DNA from 2 places in the Thermoanaerobacter brockii subsp. finnii Ako-1 genome. Region 1 is predicted to be linked to the other one. Evidence: a T-box and tRNA genes for the amino acid it is inferred to sense, from the RefSeq annotation. Region 1 holds a T-box; the other holds one or more tRNA genes.

Region 1 (7,966 bases):
AGGCGGTGGGACATTAAATTGGTCTGCACTTAAAGAGGGAATTGTTGATAAAGTTATGTTTTTTATATCACCTAGAATAATAGGAGGAAAAAATGCTTTAACACCTGTAGAAGGTATAGGCTTTTCGGATATAGGAAATTCAATAGAATTAAAAGATGTGGAGATTGATAGAATAGATGATGATATACTAATAACAGCATATGTAAGAAAGTAGGTTATGGCGTATGTTTACTGGAATTATAGAAGAAACAGGAACTGTTAAAAATATTATACATGGTACTTTTACAAAAATTGTTATAAAATGTAGTAAAGTCCTTGAGGGAACAAAAATAGGTGATAGTATAGCAGTTAACGGTGTATGTTTAACTGTTACTAATATGTCAAACGAAAGTTTTGCAGCTGACGTTATGCCTGAAACCATGAGAGCAAGCAATTTAAAAGATTTAAAAATTGGAAGCATTGTCAATCTTGAAAGAGCACTTCAAGTTGGAAGGAGAATGGGTGGGCATATCGTAACTGGTCATATAGATTGCGTTGGAAAAATCATAGACAAAAGGCAGGAAAAAAATGCTTTTATATTTAAGATAGCTATCAATAAAGAATTTACAAAATACATTGCCCGTAAGGGAAGTATTGCGGTTGATGGTATAAGTTTAACGGTTGTTGAGGATGGATATGATTATTTTACTGTTTCAGTTATTCCACATACAATGCTTAAGACCACATTGGGTTATAAAGGGGTAGGAGATAGTGTAAATATCGAAGTTGATATACTTTCTAAGTATGTAGAAAAACTAATAGGGAAAAAGGATATAAAAGATTTATTAAAAGAAAATGGATTTATATAGATGTTGATGACTTCTCTAAGTTAAGGAGGAAAGACCAATGTTTGATAGGATAGAAGATGCAATAGAAGATATAAAGCAAGGGAAAATGATTATTGTGGTAGATGATGAAAATAGGGAAAATGAAGGCGACTTAGTTATGGCAGCAGAAAAAGTTACAGGAGAACACATTAATTTTATGATAAAATATGGACGGGGTCTTGTATGTGTTCCGATGACAGAAAAGAGACTTAATGAGCTTGGCATTTACCAAATGGTTGAGAATAACACTGACCATAAAGAAACTGCTTTTACTGTATCTGTAGATTATAAAGAATGTACCACTGGTATTTCTGCATTTGAAAGAGCACTGACGGTGAAGAAATTAGTAGATGATAATTCAAAACCAGAAGATTTTACAAAGCCGGGACATATTTTTCCTTTAAGAGCCAAAGATGGTGGTGTATTAGTAAGAGCAGGGCATACAGAAGCGGCTGTAGACCTTGCAGTTCTTGCAGGACTCAAACCCGCTGGAGTAATATGCGAAATCATAAAAGACGATGGAAATATGGCAAGGTTGCCTGACCTTTTGGAGTTTGCAAAAAAATTTGGATTGAGAATTATATCTATTGAAGATTTGATAAAGTACAGAATGAAAAATGAAATACTTGTGAGAAGGGTAGCGCAGGCGAAACTTCCAACTAAGTATGGGAATTTTGAAATTGTTGGATATGAAGAAATATTAACAAGGAAACAGCATGTAGCTTTGATTAAAGGAGATATAAATAAAGAACCTGTACTTGTGAGGATACATTCTGAATGTCTTACAGGGGATATCTTGGGGTCGTTAAGATGTGACTGTGGTGACCAGCTTCATGCGGCAATGGAAAGAATAGGACAGGAAGGAGGAGTACTAGTTTATCTGAGGCAGGAAGGAAGGGGTATAGGACTTTTAAACAAGATTAAAGCGTATCATCTGCAGGATCAAGGGCTTGATACTGTTGAAGCGAATATTAAGCTTGGTTTTCCACCCGATTTAAGAGAATACAGTATAGCTGCACAGATTTTGAAAGATATAGGAGTTAAAAAGATAAGGATTATGACAAATAATCCGCAAAAAATTATGGAATTATCAGACTATGGTCTTGATGTTGTAGAAAGGGTTTCTATAGAAATTTGTCCAAATCATTATAATGAAAAATACCTCAAAACAAAAAAGGAAAGAATGGGACATCTAATTTTGGAAGTGTAAAATGCTACAAAAAAATGAATTAAATGTAATTATTAAGTATATAATGAAAGAATATTAATAAGGAGAGTGTATAGTTTATGAAAATATATGAAGGAAAACTTATAGCAGAAGGAAAGAAATTTGGAATTGTGGTAAGCAGATTCAATGAATTTATAACGAACAAACTTCTCGAAGGGGCACTTGATGCCCTAAAAAGGCATGGTGCTTTAAATGAAGACATTGAAATTGCGTGGGTACCTGGAGCATTTGAAATACCACTTATAGCTAAAAAGATGGCTGAATCTAAAAGATATGATGCAGTAATTGCACTTGGAGCAGTGATAAGAGGAGAGACACCCCATTTTGATTATGTTGCAAATGAGGTATCAAAAGGTATTGCAAAAATATCTCTTGATACAGAAGTTCCAGTTATATTTGGTGTTCTTACCACAGATACAATTGAGCAAGCTATTGTAAGGGCGGGAACAAAAGGTGGCAATAAAGGTTTTGAGGCAGCCGTTACCGCAATAGAGATGGCAAATCTAATGGAGGAAATAAAATAAGGGCAAATGCCCTTATTTTATTTCCAAGGAGGGATAATTTCTGCTCTTTGGAGAGCTTTAAATACTACTACAAATACAGGTCCTATTATAAGTCCTAAAGCACCGAAAAGTTTTGCACCTATAAACATAGATAAAAGCGTAACAAGAGGATGAAGTCCGATACTCTGACCTACAATCTTAGGCTCTATAATTTGTCTTACAACTACCACCAAGCCGTACAGTATTAAAAGATATATCCCTACCATGTAGTTTTTCATTATGATGTTATAAAGCGCCCATGGTACCATGACAGCACCAGAACCTAGTACGGGCAATGCATCTACAATGGTTACAAGAAGACCCAATAGAAATGGGTAGTCAAAACCTATCATTGCAAGGCCTATGGAAACTTCCAAAAAGGTTATAAGCATTATTGTTGCTACTGCTCTAAGGTATCCGAAAAATGTCTTTAAAAGGTTTACCTGAATACTTTTTGCATGCTGTGCCCAATGAGATGGAATCTGCCTTTTTATAAAATCTAGTATAAGCTGTTTATCTTTGCTTATAAAAAAAGTAGCAACAAGTGTTATCAAAGTCATAAAGAAAAAGTTAGGCAATTTTGTTGCAAAATTCAAAAGCCATGTAGCAAGATTTTTTGCAAATAATGATACATAGTTTAAAATCGACTGCATGTTGCTTTCAATAAGGGATGTAATATTTGGGGGCAATGATATGTAATACATTCTTATTCTGTCAACAAGATTTAAAATTATGTCATTAATAGTATTTGCATAATTTGTGCTTATTTCCGCAAGAGAACTTAGTTCATATATAAGTTGTGTTATTGATATTGCAATAAGTGATCCTATCACACCTATTAATATCAAAAGTAAAATAAAGGATGCTAATCCTCTCGGCACCTTTAATTTTTTCTCTAAGAAATTTACACCAGGATCGATTATCACAGCGAGAAGTAAAGCCACTACAAATGGCATCAAGAAAGGAATAATTTTAAATATGATTAAGTAAAATATAATAAAAACAGCAACAATGAGCAGTGTTTTTTTTATTATATCACCGTATCTCAATAGAAAATTATTCACCGTTTTAACCTGGTTACCCAAACTGTACAAAACTGACAGTTTAGGCAGCTGGGGTATTTGTAGTCCGCCCTTCAGGCTTTCCCAGCCCCAGCAGGCGGTTTTTGGAAAAGCCATAGCCCCTGCCCCAAGAAGCAGGAACTTGCGCCCTTACGAGTCTCCCCACTTGCCCTGAATTAATAATTCCTTCAGGACAGAGAAGTCTCTTGGTACTTTCTCAGGGGAGAGTGGTGTCACCACCGCTACCTTGAGAACTTGCCAGAAATCATAGGTACTAAAACTTGTTTCGTACAGAGGTCTTAGCACCCTTTCTGACTCACTCCCAAGGCTTTGTATAAATTTTATTGCTTTGTTTATTTCCATTAAATGCTTTTTCTTTAAATGCTTATTTTTGACTGTATATTTTACATGTTCTTTTAACTCTTCTAATTCCTTTTCAGTCAATGTGTTGAGGAAGTTTACATAGTTATTCGGTATCTTTTCTTCTTTGCCTAATCCTCTTCTTGCTATTACATAGGCTGCTGCTATGTCTTTTGTTGTCATATACTGTGGTGCATATTTTAACATCCCTATTATTGAGGTGTAAGAAGGATTGACTTCTATTACTTCTATCCCTTCTCTTTTTGCTAGTGTTTTTATTTTTGAAAGAAGTGATTTGTAGCTAAAGTTATGTCTTATTCTCCTTGATTTTCTTCCTGAAAAGTCTCCTCTTTTTCCTTTTTCTTTTATGTCCAATTCTTCAATCACAATCGCTTTTCGTTTTTCTTTTGCTATTTTTACTATCTCATGGGCATACTGCCATCTAAAGTATTCTCTTTTGTCTTTATTTCCACTTGATAGCTCTGGCATTGGTATCTTATCATAACTTATTAGATTTCCTTTTTCATCTGTCTCTGCCCATGATATGTTGTCTGGATATGCATTTACATCTATTCCTATGACCCCTTTTTCTTTTGTTATTTTTGTTTCTGGATATTCTTCTTCAATAGAAAAATAGGCGTATATGCTGCCATTTTTGAGTTTTAATTCTACAGAGTAAGGTATGTTTGATTCGGCGATTTCCTGTAGGAGTTCTTCTCTGCTCTTATTCTTTTTATAGCCTGCTTCTATTTTGGCATATATGTATTTTCTTTTTCCCACATTTATCCTTAAAAAAATGCCATTTTCTTTTACTTCTATTCTTGTGTTGAGATTTCCTTTCTTGCTTTTATCTCCTCTTGAATAGAGATTTCCTTTTCTTTTCTCTTGCCATTTTGTTTTTAGCTTTTGATACTCTTTCCCAGTTATATGGCGTTTTTGAAGTTTTTTAAATAAATCTTTCTCTCCAAAAATTACTTTCTTTGGATTATTCCCTAATTCTTTGGAGGATTCTAATACGCTTCTTGCTTTCATTATTGCGTCATCTACGTATCTTGAGTTTAAATTGAAAATTCCCTGAAGGTCTCTTTTTAATGTGTTTCTATCATAGCCTTGTAGAAGCCTTTTGTACGCAAATCTTATACATGATGACCATCTTCTCATTAAATCCAGCACTATTTGTTTGTCTTGTTAAGTTAGGAAAATAAGTTTAGCCTGTATTACTATCATGTTTTTTTGCCCCTTTGTCTTTTTGATGTTCTAACAAGTATTGTCAATCTTCCTTTTTCTTCGATTCATTAATGTAATTTTGTTTATATCGCATAGTTTTAATCTTTTTATGTTTAATAGCACTTATCATCACTTAATTAAAACTATACCGTTTTTTACTTTTTATTTCAACTGTTGATACCTCCTTTCTCTTTATTATAATATGAGAATTAATGAAAGTCTATTGTAAAAATAAAAAATCCGCCGAAACGGATTTTTAAAGGGCGGTTTTTATTTTTGCTATTTCTTTTGACTTTTGGGCGAGCTCCCTTCGCGTTATAATTCCTTTTTCTACTAATAAATCTATTAAAGAAAGTAAAGCCAGCAAGTTTTTGTACTCTGTATCTTTTATTTCTGCCAAATCTAAAAGATATTCTATTTCTCTCATTTTACATCTCTCCCAAATAATTCTTTAATTTTATTATTGACATATATTAGAAAAATATGCATACAAAATAAAAAAATTAGAATTTGTTTGAAGTTTATGCTATAATATCACTGTACTTTTAAGTGAGGAGAGAAAATATGAGCAAAAACATAAAAAAGGAAATATTAAGCTGGATATTTACTATAGCTCTTGCTTTTTTGATTGCACTGTTTATAAGGACTTATGTTTTTGAATTGGTAGATGTACCCACAGGTTCAATGTTAAATACTATTCAAATAAATGATAAATTCATTGTAAACAAGTTTATATACAGGTTTGAACCTGTAAAACGAGGAGATATTGTAGTATTTCGCTTTCCTGACGACCCAAAAGTTAATTTTGTAAAAAGAGTTATTGGCATTGGTGGAGATGTGATTGAAATAAAAAATGGTCAGTTAATAAGAAATGGAAAAGTAGTTAAGGAGCCCTATATAAAAGAACCTATGAAAGGCAATTTTGGACCATATGTCGTCCCACCGGGTCATTATTTTATGTTAGGTGATAATAGAAATGAGTCTATGGACAGTAGATTTTGGCAGCACAAGTATGTATCAAAAGACCAAATTTTGGGCAAAATAGTTTTTAGAATTTGGCCTCCTGATCGAATTGGTTCTATGTCTGGAAAATAGTTATTGAAAGTAGTGTTATAAAGTAGTATAATATTAAAAAACATAATATTGTCGGCAATGAAGGGACGAGTAGTAAGTATAAACTTTTAAGAGAGCTGGTGGTGGGTGCGAACCAGTAAGTTTTACTTATGAATTCCATCCCGGAGCTAAGGTATAATGACCTTCGGGCGACCGTTAAATCATGTGGAGGGCTTATTTAAGCCAAAAGAGGGTGGCAACACGGCATTCCCGTCCCTTTATGGGACGGGAATTATTTTTAAGGGAGGTGTGGTAAAGTGTTAGACGTAAAGAGGATAAGAAATAATCCAGAGGCTGTAAGAATAGCTATAGAGCTTAAAGGAGAAAAAGCAGATATAGATAGGTTTTTAGAATTAGACGAAAAAAGAAGACAAATGCTAGTGGAGTTGGAAACATTAAAAAATCGTAGAAATGTGGAATCAGACAATATTGCAAAACTAAAAAGAGAAGGCAAAGATGCTAGCGATTTGATTGCTGAAATGAAAGAATTATCGGATAAGATTAAAGAAATGGAACAAGAGGTAAAAGAAGTAGAAGAAGAATTAGAGCGAATTTTATGGACAATCCCTAATATACCTCATGAGAGTGTTCCAATTGGCGATAGTGATGAAGATAATGTTGAAATAAGGAGATGGGGAGAACCGAGAAAATTTGACTTTGAACCAAAACCTCATTGGGAAATAGGACAAGAGTTGGATATTTTAGACTTTGAAGCTGCAGCGAGAGTAACAGGCTCAAGGTTTACTTTTTACAAGGGACTTGGAGCTCGTTTGGAAAGAGCGCTTATAAACTTCATGCTGGACTTACACATTGAAAAACATGGCTATACTGAAGTGTTTCCTCCCTTTATGGTACATAGAAGAAGCATGTTTGGCACAGGTCAACTTCCTAAGTTTGAAGAGGATGCTTTTAAAGTTTACGGCACAGACTATTTTTTGATACCTACAGCAGAAGTGCCTGTAACCAATATGTACAGAGATACAATAATAGATGGAGACAAGCTTCCAATATACCACTGTGCTTATAGCGCTTGTTTTAGACAAGAGGCAGGTTCTGCAGGGAGAGATACGAGAGGGCTTATAAGGCAGCACCAGTTTAATAAAGTTGAGCTTGTCAAATTTACAGAGCCAGACAAATCCTATGAAGAGTTAGAAAAAATGACTAGAGATGCTGAAGAAGTATTGCAGGCGTTAGGACTTCCTTACAGAGTAGTGGTCATATGCACAGGAGATTTAGGCTTTACTGCTTCTAAAAAATACGATATAGAAGTGTGGATGCCAAGCTATGGACGATATGTAGAGATATCTTCTTGTAGCAATTGTGAAGACTTTCAAGCAAGAAGAGCTAATATAAAGTATAGGCCTAAAGATGGTGGGAAGGCACAATATGTCCATACTTTAAATGGCTCTGGAGTTGCTGTAGGAAGAACTTTTGCTGCAATATTAGAAAATTATCAACAAGAAGATGGATCTGTTGTAATACCAGAAGTTTTAAGGCCCTACATGAAAGTAGATGTGATAAAGAAATAAATATATTGTTTTCCAATATTATACTATATAAGCATATTGA
Region 2 (12,376 bases), 110 kb from region 1:
AACAACTAAGAACAGCACAACTACAAGTACAAAATCAACGACTACAACCAAAACAACAACATCAACAACCACAACGGAAACAACGACACCGACAACTACAACTATAACGTCTAATACAACGTCTAATACGACGTCATCAGGCACTACTACATCATCAGAAAATACAACTTCAAGTGGAACAACTACATCCAGTGGAACAACTTCAAGTAGCGGAAGCAGTTCAAGTGGAAGTAGTTCGGGTAGTGGTAGTTCAAATACTTCAGATGATGGTGTAAAAGAATCTGAATATGATGGAGATATACCCGGTCCTCCACCACCGCCATAAATAATAAATAAGGTAAAACTTAATATAGAATAACAGAAAGAGATGTTATCCGCATCTCTTTTTTTATTATTTTTTTGGAGGTGATTTTTCTGTGTCAAAAATTAAAGTAAACAAACGCAAAATAATTGTTTTTACTGTTATAGGAATTTTATTATTAGCCTTTATACTAAAAGGCTTGGCATATATGGATATTATATCTTTCGGTTTCAATCAAAACCGAACGAGATATAATTATGAGATGTACGGTGGAATAGCAGCAACACAGGTCACAAGCACAACAAGGGCTAAGCTGGGATGGTATGTTACTGGCTTAGGGCAAAGCTTAAGCCAGCCTTTGATAATAAGCCCAAAAGAATTAGGTATCAATGCTTCTCAGCCAATAGTTATAGCGTTCAATGGCAATAATTTGTATGCTTATGAAAGTATATCTCCATACTCAAAAAGTTTATACGATTTTAATACAAGCACAAGTCCCTACACATTTACACCCAAAATTGTTCCAAACAGCAATAAAAAATGGGGGCCTTTGCCTGTATATGGGTCTTCCACAGTACCAGCCAATCCATCTGGCAGCCATCCAACCTATTATGTATCACCAAACGGTAACAAGTACATTGCAGCAGGTTCAAAGGATGGATATGTTTTTATATACCAAATAATAAATGGCTCGCCTGTTTTAAAAGTAAGAATCAATACAACAACGGGAGGCGGTACTGATATAGTTTCTGCTCCACTTATGATGAGATGGCAGGGATATAATATTGTGGTGGTAGGAGATGGGAACGGAGGACATGTTTCAATAGGCTATTTTACCGATGATTTTAGCGATGTTGGAATTACAGATATCGCATTAGGCACCACTTATACACGTATAAGCTCATCAGCAGCACCAGTAAACGCAGGAGAAACATCACCTGAAACAGGCTTTATAATCGGTACAACACATGAGCCTAACAAAACCGCAGATGGCTATCTTTACAGAATTAGATTTAGTGATTTATTCAATGTCATTTCATCTTCAACAATATCTTCAAGAACAGACATCTTAAAATTAGGCAGCACAGGAAATGGAGTTAAGATACTTCAAGAAACGCTTAATATTATAGGCTATTCTCTTGTTGAAGATGGACAATTTGGTTCAGGAACTGAAGCAGCAGTCAGAGATTTTCAAAGTAAAAATGGGCTTACGGTAGATGGAATAGTCGGACCACAAACGTGGCAAAAGCTTGGGAGTAAATTAACAAGAACTTATATAAGACCTGTATATCAATGGAACTATGCATGGGGAATAAATATTTCAAAAGCCTATGCTGGTGCAGGCATAGGTATTCCAGCAAGTTTTTCAGTAGACGGCTCAAACGCCTACTTCACTGATGTGCTTGGTGGTATCTACAAAATAAATAATATCTTCAGCAGCACCTTAAATCTTACAGTAAACGGAAACCTTAGGAATACAAACAACCTTGTTAACCATTCCCCAGCTGTAGACGATAGATATTTATACATTCCATATTATTATTCAGATAGTTCAAAACAACACGGAAAAATTGTTGTTTTAGATAAAAATAATTTAAATGTTATAAAACAAATAGATTTTTCTTCCTCCAGTTTAAAATCTCAACTACCTAATTCTCCAAACTATATCGTATATTCTGCTGTTTCTGTCGGAGCAGACAGAATATATGCTAATGTAGGAAATTATTTTGTCACGATCAAAAAATCTGACTGGACAATAGATGGAGATGGAACAATACAATTAAATGCTCCAGCTACAGGAGAAGTTTCTATAGCACACGGTTTAGTTGCAACAGAAACTTCTGATGGAATATACGTATATTACCTTGCGAAAAATGGTATAGATTTGGCAATTACAAACGTAAATCCAATAGGCTATATGGAGCCAAATAAAAATTACACTGTGCAGGTCACAGTAAGTTTAGGTAATAGTTCAACAAGTATTCCTGCAACAGTAGCCTTATATGATGCAGGAAGTTTTAATTTCAATACAGTTATAACCGGAGACCCTGTAAGACTCAATACTGCAAATGCTGTAGCAAGTGCACAAATCACTTTAAGTCCCAACAGTTCTCAAACAGTCAATTTAAGCTTTACAGGGACAAGTTCAGATAGAAACTTAATAGCAGTAGTACAGCCCAATCCACCATCAAATCCAGACTCTTATTTGCAGTACTGGGATTATAATCAAACAAACAATACAAGGCAGTTTACTGCACCTGCAAAAAGGTTGGTGGATTTATATGTCACTAATCTTAATGCAGGAACTTCAAACATGGTAGGAGGGCACACCTACACAGGTTCAGTAGTAGTAGGACTCCAAAATGCTTCTTTTATATCAGGATATCCAGTTACGGGAACATTAAAGATATATGATGCAGCTAATCCATCTTCGCCATTCAAAACTCAAACAGTGTCATTTACAAGCAATACTACACAGACAGTCAGTTTTAACTACACAGGAAAATCGTCTGATATGATACTAGTAGCAGAAATATCATTAGCAAGTGCTGATAAATATTATGAGACTAACCTTTCCAATAATAAGATACAAACACTTGTTAAAGCGAACAATGGAGTGGATTTATATATTGCAAGCATAAATCCGGGAACTACCTATGTAGTCCCTGATGAAACCTACACAGGCTCTGTAACAGTGGGACTGCAGAAAAGCTATGCATTCCCTGTTAATGGTGTTGTAAAAGTTTATGACAAAGCTGATTCTTCTGTGTTTTTAACAAAATCTGTGCAGTTTAACAGTAACTCCACACAGACATTCAGCTTCAGCTATCCTGGAAAAAATACTGACATTACTCTGGTAGCTGAAATACAATTAACAGATACAAATAAATATGATTTAGACTTAAGCAACAACAAAAAGGAAGTTACAGTGCCTTATTCGTCAGAAATGGATAAGCTAAGAGGTACTGTAACAATATCAAAAACACCTCAATATGTGTTTACTAACAAGCACACGAGAGAAGACGGCTCTGTCTGCGATATGACTCTGAACATTTCATACACCTTTAACAAAAAAATCACCAGCATAAGAGCAGTACACGTGATAAACAGGTATCAAAATAAGGGTGTACTTTATGTAGAGCCTTATTCGGTTATAAAAAATATAGGTGACGTTACAGGAAGCGCAGTAATGAAGTTCCAGTATGATAAACCAGGAGATGAGAATTCAACACTGTATATTTACTTCACTGCTGAAGATGGAAAAACAGCCGAAGTACAGCTTAAAATCCCTGTAAATGGCTTTTATGCAGACTCAAAATTTAATCTTCCTGATCCACAGTGGAAAAAGTCAGAGCAAGATAACTGGACGGTGATTTTTAAATGAAAATACTAATCTTACTAATTCTATTTTTTGCAGCTGTAGAAGACATAAAAAAGATGGAGGTAGGATACATCTACCCTGCCTCCATCTTAATTCTTTCTTTTATAAATGTATTATTAAATCCTTATATAAATCTAAATTTTATGCTGCTTAATTCTCTTTTAATATTCATTGTTCTTTTTCTTTTCTGGCTTTTAGGAGGAATAGGCGGAGGGGACGTAAAAATTTTGACTGCTCTGGCTTTCTATGCAGGTTTTAAGATATGGGATATCCTTTTATTTTCTTCTTTAATTTTTCTCCTGTACTCCCTTGCTCTTCGTAAATTCAAAGCAAAGATACCTTTTATGCCTGCCGTTGTTGCTGGAACAATAATAAGTTTTTTTGTAAATTTTTAAAAAGACCTGTTTTACAGCTTTCAAAAATGCTATAATTACAGTAGAAGTAAAAGGAGGATTTTCATATGTCACAAGAATACGACATTACAGCTAAAAATATTTTTTCAAATCTTGCCGATGACATAGCATCATATTTTTTGGGTCTTAAATTTACAAAGCTTGATGAACTAAACATTGAATTTACCACGATTGAAAGCAGAGAAAGTGATATGGTATTTAAGTGTACTACTGAAAATAGAGATATAGCTCTACATATAGAATTTCAAACTTATAATGACAGCAAAATGCCTTATAGAATGCTAAGATACGCTACAGAAATAATGGAAAAGCATAATTTACTACCTTACCAAGTGGTAGTTTATTGCAGTAAAAATGAGTTAAAAATGGAAAATAATTTGAACTATCATTTAGGAGAAGAAAATTTGTTAAACTTTCGCTATAGAATAATAGATGTAGGGAAAATAAAATTTGAGGATATTGTTAAAACTAAATATTACGATTTATACACTTTTTTACCCGTGGCTGATAAAGATAAAAGACAAAAAGAAAAAGAAGCATATCTTAGAAAATGTGCTGAGGTAATAAGAGATATGCCAGTGGATAAAGCAAAGAAAAGTTATATAGTCACAACAGCCGAAATTCTGGCAGGAATAATCTATGATGAGGAAGTCATAGAGAAAATTTTTTCAGAGGTGATAGGTATGTCAATACTTGAGGAATCAAAGGTATATAAAAATATTTTAGAAAAGGGTAAAAAAGAAAAAAGTATAGAAATAGCCAGAGAACTTCTAAAAGAAGGAATGGATATTAATAAGATTGCCCAAATTACAAAGTTATCTGTAGAAGAAATAAAGAAGTTGTTAAATTAAAGAGCCACAAAAGGCTCTTTTTATTTATGTGCGCCCGGCATGGGCGATAACTAGGCGGTGAAAGTCCGCTGTGGGCTTGGTAGTGGGAACCACTAGCCAAGAGCAAGGGTGTCCATCGTGAGGTGGAATCTGAAGGAAGCTTAAGGCAAAATCTCGGTCTGATGAACAAGAACCAGATAAGAGGCTGAATTGGGATGGATGAGTTTGCGTAACAAAACGAAGTCCAACACTACCCGAATCCCATATAGTAAATCTGGCAGATATATGAGATGAAAGTTATCGTTCTTACCCGGGGAGGTCTCAAGGATAAGTCATGGGAGTAAAATCTGAAGTGACAACCCATGCAGTGATGTATGGCTGAACCTTGAGAAGTCAGCAGAGGTCATAGTACTTATCTAGACATGAATAGATAAGGAAGGACCGAACGTTAGGAGGTTTTGGAAATCTTATGGACTCGAAAGATATGCAAAGACTGCAGACAACTCAACAAAGAGGCTATCCGTTGGATAGAGAAATGGAATTTCAAAAGACAACGGAAGTGCATAGTATATCATCGGCGTCAAGAGATGGAAGAAACGAGGTACAAAGATATACCAGCAAGATGCTTGAAATGATAGTAGAACGAGGAAACATGAGAGCAGCATACAAGCGCGTTGTTGCAAATAAAGGAAGCCATGGAGTCGATGGGATGGAAGTAGATGAACTTCTACCGTATCTCAAAGAAAACTGGGCAACCATAAAACAACAACTGCTGGAGGGGAAATACAAACCACAACCAGTGCGAAGAGTAGAAATTTCCAAACCAGATGGAGGAGTAAGACTACTAGGAATACCTACAGCACTAGATAGGCTAATACAACAAGCAATAGCCCAAATACTAAATAGAGTCTACAACCATACATTTTCTGATAGCAGTTATGGATTTAGACCAGGACGCAGTGCAAAAGACGCAATAAAAGCCGCAGAAGCATATATAAATGAAGGATATACATGGGTTGTAGATATGGACTTAGAAAAGTTCTTTGACAGAGTAAACCACGACATAATAATGTCCAAACTAGAAAAGCGGATAGGAGACAAAAGGGTACTAAAGTTAATACGAAGATACTTAGAATCAGGAGTAATGATAAACGGAGTCAAAGTATCAACAGAAGAAGGGACACCCCAAGGAGGGCCATTAAGTCCCCTATTAGCAAACATAATGTTGGACGAACTAGACAAAGAACTTGAGAAACGAGGGCATAAATTCTGCCGATATGCAGATGACTGCAACATATATGTAAAAAGCAGGTCTGCAGGAAACAGAGTAATGAAGAGCATAAAGAAATTCATAGAAAGCAAATTAAACTAAAAGTCAACGAAGCAAAAAGTGCTGTAGATAGACCATGGAGAAGAAAATTTCTTGGATTTTCATTCTATACAAAAGAAAACGAAGTAAGAATAAGAATCCATGAAAAATCCATCAAAAGGTTTAAGGAAAAAGTAAGAGAAATAACCAATCGGAACAAGGGAATAAGCATGGAAAACAGAATAAAAAGACTAAATCAAATAACGACAGGATGGGTCAACTATTTTGGATTAGCAGACGCGAAAAAGCATAATGAAAACCCTTGACGAATGGATAAGGCGAAGACTAAGGGCATGTATATGGAAACAATGGAAGAAGATAAAAACGAAGCATGATAACCTAGTAAAACTAGGAGTAGAAGAACAAAAAGCCTGGGAATACGCCAATACAAGGAAAGGCTACTGGAGAATATCCAATAGCCCAATCCTAAATAAGACTCTTACAAATAAATACTTTGAAAGCATAGGTTATAAGAGTTTATCCCAAAGATATCTAATTGTACACAATTCCTAATGAACCGCCGTATACCGAACGGTACGTACGGTGGTGTGAGAGGACGCTGAATAAAATAATTATTCAGCTCCTACTCGATTTTTACTATAAAAAGCTCTAATTTAACTTAATTTTTTATTGTTTTTTAACGTGAAGGCTGAGTATTAATGTAAATTGATATTTTGGTAAAAATTTTTTCTATTTGTGTAAAAGATTATTAGTGGTATAATGATGATGAAATTTAGTTAAAAACTAATTTTTGCTTACAAGTAGGTTGATGCCCATTAATGTTTTGGTAAATAAAAAATTTATGGGGAAGTGATAAAAATGGCCGGCATGACATTGGAAAATTATTATGATATCGTTGTAGCAGGGGATTCTATTTCAAAGGGTGTAGTATATAGTAAGGAAAAAAGTAAATACGTTATATCAGACGTAAATTATGTAAATTTACTAAAGGACAACATAAAAGGAACAGTAAAAAATATTGCTAAGTTTGGAAATACTCTTTTAAAAGGTATTGACATTTTAAAGAGGTATTTGTTAAAAGATAAACCTGATATAGTTCTGATAGAATTTGGAGGAAATGACTGTGATTTCGATTGGGAAGAAATTGCGAAGAATCCTTATGATGAGCATAGCCCCAAAACAGATTTTTATATTTTTAAAGAAAAGCTCAAAGAATTGATAAAATCCTTAGAGGATGCAAACATAATTCCTGTGTTAATGACATTACCTCCTTTGGATGCTGACAGATATTTTAAATGGATAAGCAAAAACAGTGAAGAGATGGGCAAAAACATTTTAAAGTGGTTAGGCAGTGTTACTAAAATATATTGGTGGCAGGAAAAGTATAACTCAGCTATATTAAGTATAGCAGAAGAAACAAAGACAAGGCTTATTGATATAAGGAGCGCTTTTTTAGATTATCCCGATTTTAGGCAATTTATTTGCACTGATGGTATTCATCCTAATGAGAAGGGACATAAAATAATAGCACATAAGATATATGAATATCTGCAAAGAAATTATGCATATCTTTTAAAAGAGTGAGCATATAAAGATTAAGCCGAAATTTTTTCCTCAATGACGCCGGAACAGATAAGGGCTATTTTAATGGGAATGCTTATTAGTGGAGGAATGTTAATTCAAGGTAATATCCCAAACATCATTTCAGCGGGCAAATTAAAAATAAAAAGTACTGAAAGGGCACGAATTGCTGTTCCTCTAGGTGCAATACTTTTGATAGTGTATTATATTGTATTGTTTGTGATTTAAATAAGTCAAGGAGGAGCATACTTGACACTTAAATAATTCTCTGATAAAATACCTTTATGCAGAGGACAAATAAAAAGCAAAAATAAGAGTGTAGTTACTTTTGCTTGCGGTGGAGTATATGATTAATAAGTTTATGGAGGCAGCTCTTTTAGAGGCGAAAAAAAGTTACCAATTAGGTGAAGTACCTGTTGGAGCTGTCATTGTAAAAGAGGGACAAATAATTGGAAGAGGATTTAATCAAAAAGAGTCTACAAATGATGCTACAGCCCATGCAGAGATTATAGCGATAAAGGAAGCTTGTAAAACTCTTGGCAGTTGGAGACTTGATGACTGTAGCATGTATGTGACTTTAGAGCCTTGTCCCATGTGTGCGGGAGCTATTTTAGAAGCTCGCATAAAAAGAGTGTATATAGGGGCAGAAAGTGATAAATCTGGTGCTGCAGGTACAGTAGTTGATATTTTAAATAACAGCTATTTAGGAAGTAAAACAGAAGTGTATTTTGGAATAATGGAAGAAGAATGCAAAACTCTTTTAAAAGACTTCTTTGAAAATTTAAGGGAATAGGTGCGGAGAGATGGCTGAGTGGTCGAAAGCGCTCGCCTCGAAAGCGAGTGGGCGAATTTTTCGCCTCGTGAGTTCGAATCTCACTCTCTCCGCCATGAAAAATAAATGTGGAGAGATGACCGAGTGGACGAAGGTGCACGACTGGAAATCGTGTGTACCCTTTAAAAGGGGTACCGAGGGTTCGAATCCCTCTCTCTCCGCCATGAAAAAGGTAATTCTTGGCCGTACTAGATGGGGAGGTAGCGGTGCCCTATAACCTGCAACCCGCTATAGCAGGGTCGAATTCCCAGGCTGAGGCCTGACCATTGTAAGGTCTGGCATAAGTAAGTGGCGTTGATACTTGAGTCCTGCGCAACGGAAATTTGCGAACCCCGTCAGGTCCGGAAGGAAGCAGCGGTAAGCAAACACTTCCGTGTGCCGCAGGGGAGCTTGAGTGGAGCTAACTGCTTATGTAACGCTTATGGTGGCAGGTCGAAGCTGGGTGTACGGCCTTTTATTTTTGCTCTTTTACTGGAAAATATTTCTTATTATTTTTTATAACTTTTACTTAAAATTTGAAGGCTTTTAGCCGAAATAAATATAGGGAACTTATTCTTACAAAAGAAAAGAGATGGAGGATAGTATGTTTAAAGGATATTATAATACACGGATATTTTTTACTTTATTTGGAATTTCTGTAATTGTTTACTCATTGTCATTAGCTTATTTTTTGTCAGGGTTTGAAAATAGAGTTTTTATAGGGGGAATAATTTTATTAATTTCGCTGGGGTTATCGAGTTTTTTATCTAAAAAATTGTCTGAACCTATTGAAAAATTAAACGAAGCTGTTAAAAGGATTTCTCGGGGGGATTTTGATTATCAGTTAAATATTACTGATTCAAAAGAGCTTAGGGAACTTTCAGAGAATTTTAATTCCATGGCTAGAGACTTATCTCAAAGTTATAAAAAATTAAAAGAACAAACAGAAAGTTTAATACAACAAAATGAAGAATTACAGGAGTTTAACGCGGAATTAGAAGCTTCCTACGAGCAATTAGAGGCTTTGACTCATGAATTAGAAATTTCTGAAAGAAAGTATCGATTGTTAGTAGAAAATATTCGGGATATTTTGTGGGTGACTGATAAAAATTTTATTATTGAATTTGTCAATTCACGAGTTATAAGGTATTTAAATTATACTCCTCACGAATTGATAGGAAAAAGCATTTTTGAAATTGTAGATGAAGACAGCAGAGAAATCTTGAAAAACATGATGGAAGGTAAAATTAATTTTTCAGAAATCAATTTTAAAAACAAAGAAGGCTTATTGGTTATAACAGAAACCCATGTTAAAAGGCTAAAAATTGATGAAAAAGTGGTAGGCATTCAAGGCATTTCTCGAGATATTACAGAAATGTATTATGTAAAAAAACAGATAGCTGAAAAGAATAATGAAATATTGGCTATTAGTGATGTAGGAAGGCTACTTACATCGGGAAGTGACATAAAAGAGGTATTGAATAACATAGTAGAAAAAGTTGCTGAATTGTTAAATTCACCTTTGTGCACTATAAGAGAATATAATCCGTATTTTCATAAGTTTGTTTTACTTGTAAAAGGGGGAGAATTAAAAGATTATCCTGTCTATGAAGAAATTAAATTATCAGAAGAGGACATAAATGAATTAGTAAATCAAAAAGAAATAAAAATAAAAGATGTAGAAGAGTTTTCTCATAGTGAAAAAATAACACCTATTTTTGCAGCTAAAGATGTTTATTCAGTTGTGATAGTGCCTTTAATTTTTAGAAATGAAACTAAGGGAATTTTAACAGTTTGGACTGCAGCAAATACGGTCAAAAATATGAGTTTATTGAGATCTATTGCCAGCGCAGTGTCTGTGGCAATTGAAAATTCCAAACTGTATGACGAGATTAAAAAAGTCTATATAAAGACTATAGAAGCTTTAGCTTATGCAATGGAAGCAAAGGATTTATATACGAAAGGACATTCTATGAGAGTATCTCAATATGCTGTTTTAATAGGGGAATATATGGGCTTTTCAAGGGAAAAAATAGAACAATTAAGGATTGCAGGGATATTACATGATATAGGAAAGATAGGTATATCTGATACTATTCTTCTAAAGAAAGGCAAACTCTCGGAAGAAGAGTATAACGTTATAAAAAGTCATCCAGAGATATCAAGAAAAATTTTAATGCCTATAGATCTGCCGAAAGAAATATTAGAAGCTATTTCCAAACACCATGAACGATATGATGGGAAAGGCTATCCTTATGGTTTAAAAGGCGAAGAAATCCCTATAGAAGCAGCAATTCTTGGTGTGGCTGATGCCTTTGATGCAATGACTTCTGATAGAGCTTATAGAAAAGGAATGACTATTGAAGAAGCAGTAAATGAAATTTTAAGACATAAAGGTACTCAATTTCATCCTGAAATAGTAGATGTATTTATCTCAATTTACATGAATGCGAGGCAAAAGCTAGAGGAAGTAAAAAATCAGATATTTGAAAGTGTTTCTTAAAATTTTAGATGTAGAAATATATCTTTTTTTTTGTTACAATTGAAAATAACGAGGTGTTAAACATGTATCAGTCTTTGTATAGAAAGTATAGGCCAAGAAGTTTTAAAGAAGTGGTGGGGCAAGAACATATTGTAAGAACTTTAAAAAACCAAATAAAGTTAAAAAAGATAGGACATGCTTATCTCTTTACAGGTACAAGAGGAACAGGAAAAACCAGTGTAGCTAAGATTTTTGCAAAAGCAGTTAATTGTTTAAATAATAAAGATGGAGAGCCTTGTAATTCTTGTGAGATTTGTCAAGCTATAAATAACAACACTACGATGGATGTTTTAGAGATTGATGCTGCGTCTAATAACAGTGTAAATGATGTAAGAGAATTGAGAGAGTCTGTAATTTACGCTCCTTCTCAAGCTAAGTACAAAGTATATATAATTGATGAAGTGCATATGCTTTCTACAGGGGCTTTTAATGCTCTTTTAAAAACGTTGGAAGAACCTCCTCCTCATGTGATTTTTATTCTTGCTACTACTGAACCGGACAAATTGCCTGATACTATTTTATCAAGGTGTCAAAGGTTTGACTTTAAAAGAATACCTACGCGGTTAATTGCTCAAAATCTTGATAGAATTTGCAATGACAGTGGAATAAAAATCGAAGAAAAGGGACTTAAAACTATTGCCATCTATGGAAATGGTTCTATGAGAGATGCGATAAGTCTACTAGAACAATGTGCTTCTTACAAAGAAGGCCTTATAACCTATGAAGATGTATGCGAAATGTTGGGTGTAGCTAATGATGAAATGTTATTTTCTCTTTTAGATTACATGAATGCTAAAGATGTAGCAGCTTCATTGAAACAATTAGATAAAATTTTGTCTTATGGAATAGACGTGGGGAATTTTTTAAAGTCCTTAACTTATATTTTGAGAGATATGGTGCTTTACAAAACAGGAGGAGAAGAATTAAAAGAAATTTTGTATAGCGATGTAGAAACTGTAAAAGAAAGAGTGCAAAACTTTGGTACAGCTTTTTTGACTAACGCTTTAGAAAAATTTATAAATCTACAAAAAGAAGTTAGATATGCTATATCTCCGTTAACCCTTTTAGAAGTGACTATTTTGAGGTTGATAAAGCCGGAAATTTCTTACGATATGATGAGTTTGTTAGCAAGAGTAGAACAAATAGAAGACAAATTAGAAAAAGGACAATTTTTTTTGAGGGAAGA

What was found. A T-box is a leader RNA that pairs with one kind of tRNA and senses whether it is charged. The one in region 1 lies ahead of serS (serine--tRNA ligase), so its partner is inferred to be a tRNA-Ser.
Region 2: it encodes a tRNA-Ser, which carries the amino acid that the T-box ahead of serS (serine--tRNA ligase) is inferred to sense. The anticodon was not compared.

What each region holds. Positions count from the first base shown of each region.
Region 1 is NC_014964.1:24,952-32,917, forward strand. It holds gene ribD (bifunctional diaminohydroxyphosphoribosylaminopyrimidine deaminase/5-amino-6-(5-phosphoribosylamino)uracil reductase RibD) at 1-214, shown strand, start outside; gene THEBR_RS00105 (riboflavin synthase) at 225-848, shown strand; gene THEBR_RS00110 (bifunctional 3,4-dihydroxy-2-butanone-4-phosphate synthase/GTP cyclohydrolase II) at 886-2,076, shown strand; gene ribH (6,7-dimethyl-8-ribityllumazine synthase) at 2,154-2,618, shown strand; gene ytvI (sporulation integral membrane protein YtvI) at 2,636-3,700, opposite strand; gene THEBR_RS00125 (IS200/IS605 family accessory protein TnpB-related protein) at 3,848-5,233, opposite strand; gene THEBR_RS12190 (hypothetical protein) at 5,541-5,711, opposite strand; gene lepB (signal peptidase I) at 5,849-6,379, shown strand; T-box leader at 6,428-6,618, shown strand; gene serS (serine--tRNA ligase) at 6,655-7,926, shown strand.
Region 2 is NC_014964.1:2,259,614-2,271,989, reverse strand. It holds gene THEBR_RS11205 (hypothetical protein) at 1-325, shown strand, start outside; gene THEBR_RS11200 (peptidoglycan-binding domain-containing protein) at 417-3,686, shown strand; gene THEBR_RS11195 (prepilin peptidase) at 3,683-4,078, shown strand; gene THEBR_RS11190 (Rpn family recombination-promoting nuclease/putative transposase) at 4,144-4,947, shown strand; partial or broken gene ltrA (group II intron reverse transcriptase/maturase) at 5,396-6,808, shown strand; gene THEBR_RS11175 (SGNH/GDSL hydrolase family protein) at 7,115-7,840, shown strand; partial or broken gene THEBR_RS11945 (DUF1646 family protein) at 7,856-8,065, shown strand; gene tadA (tRNA adenosine(34) deaminase TadA) at 8,184-8,630, shown strand; tRNA gene THEBR_RS11165 (tRNA-Ser) at 8,635-8,725, shown strand; tRNA gene THEBR_RS11160 (tRNA-Ser) at 8,740-8,833, shown strand; RNA gene ffs (signal recognition particle sRNA large type) at 8,853-9,119, shown strand; gene THEBR_RS11155 (HD domain-containing phosphohydrolase) at 9,253-11,151, shown strand; gene dnaX (DNA polymerase III subunit gamma/tau) at 11,214-12,376, shown strand, end outside.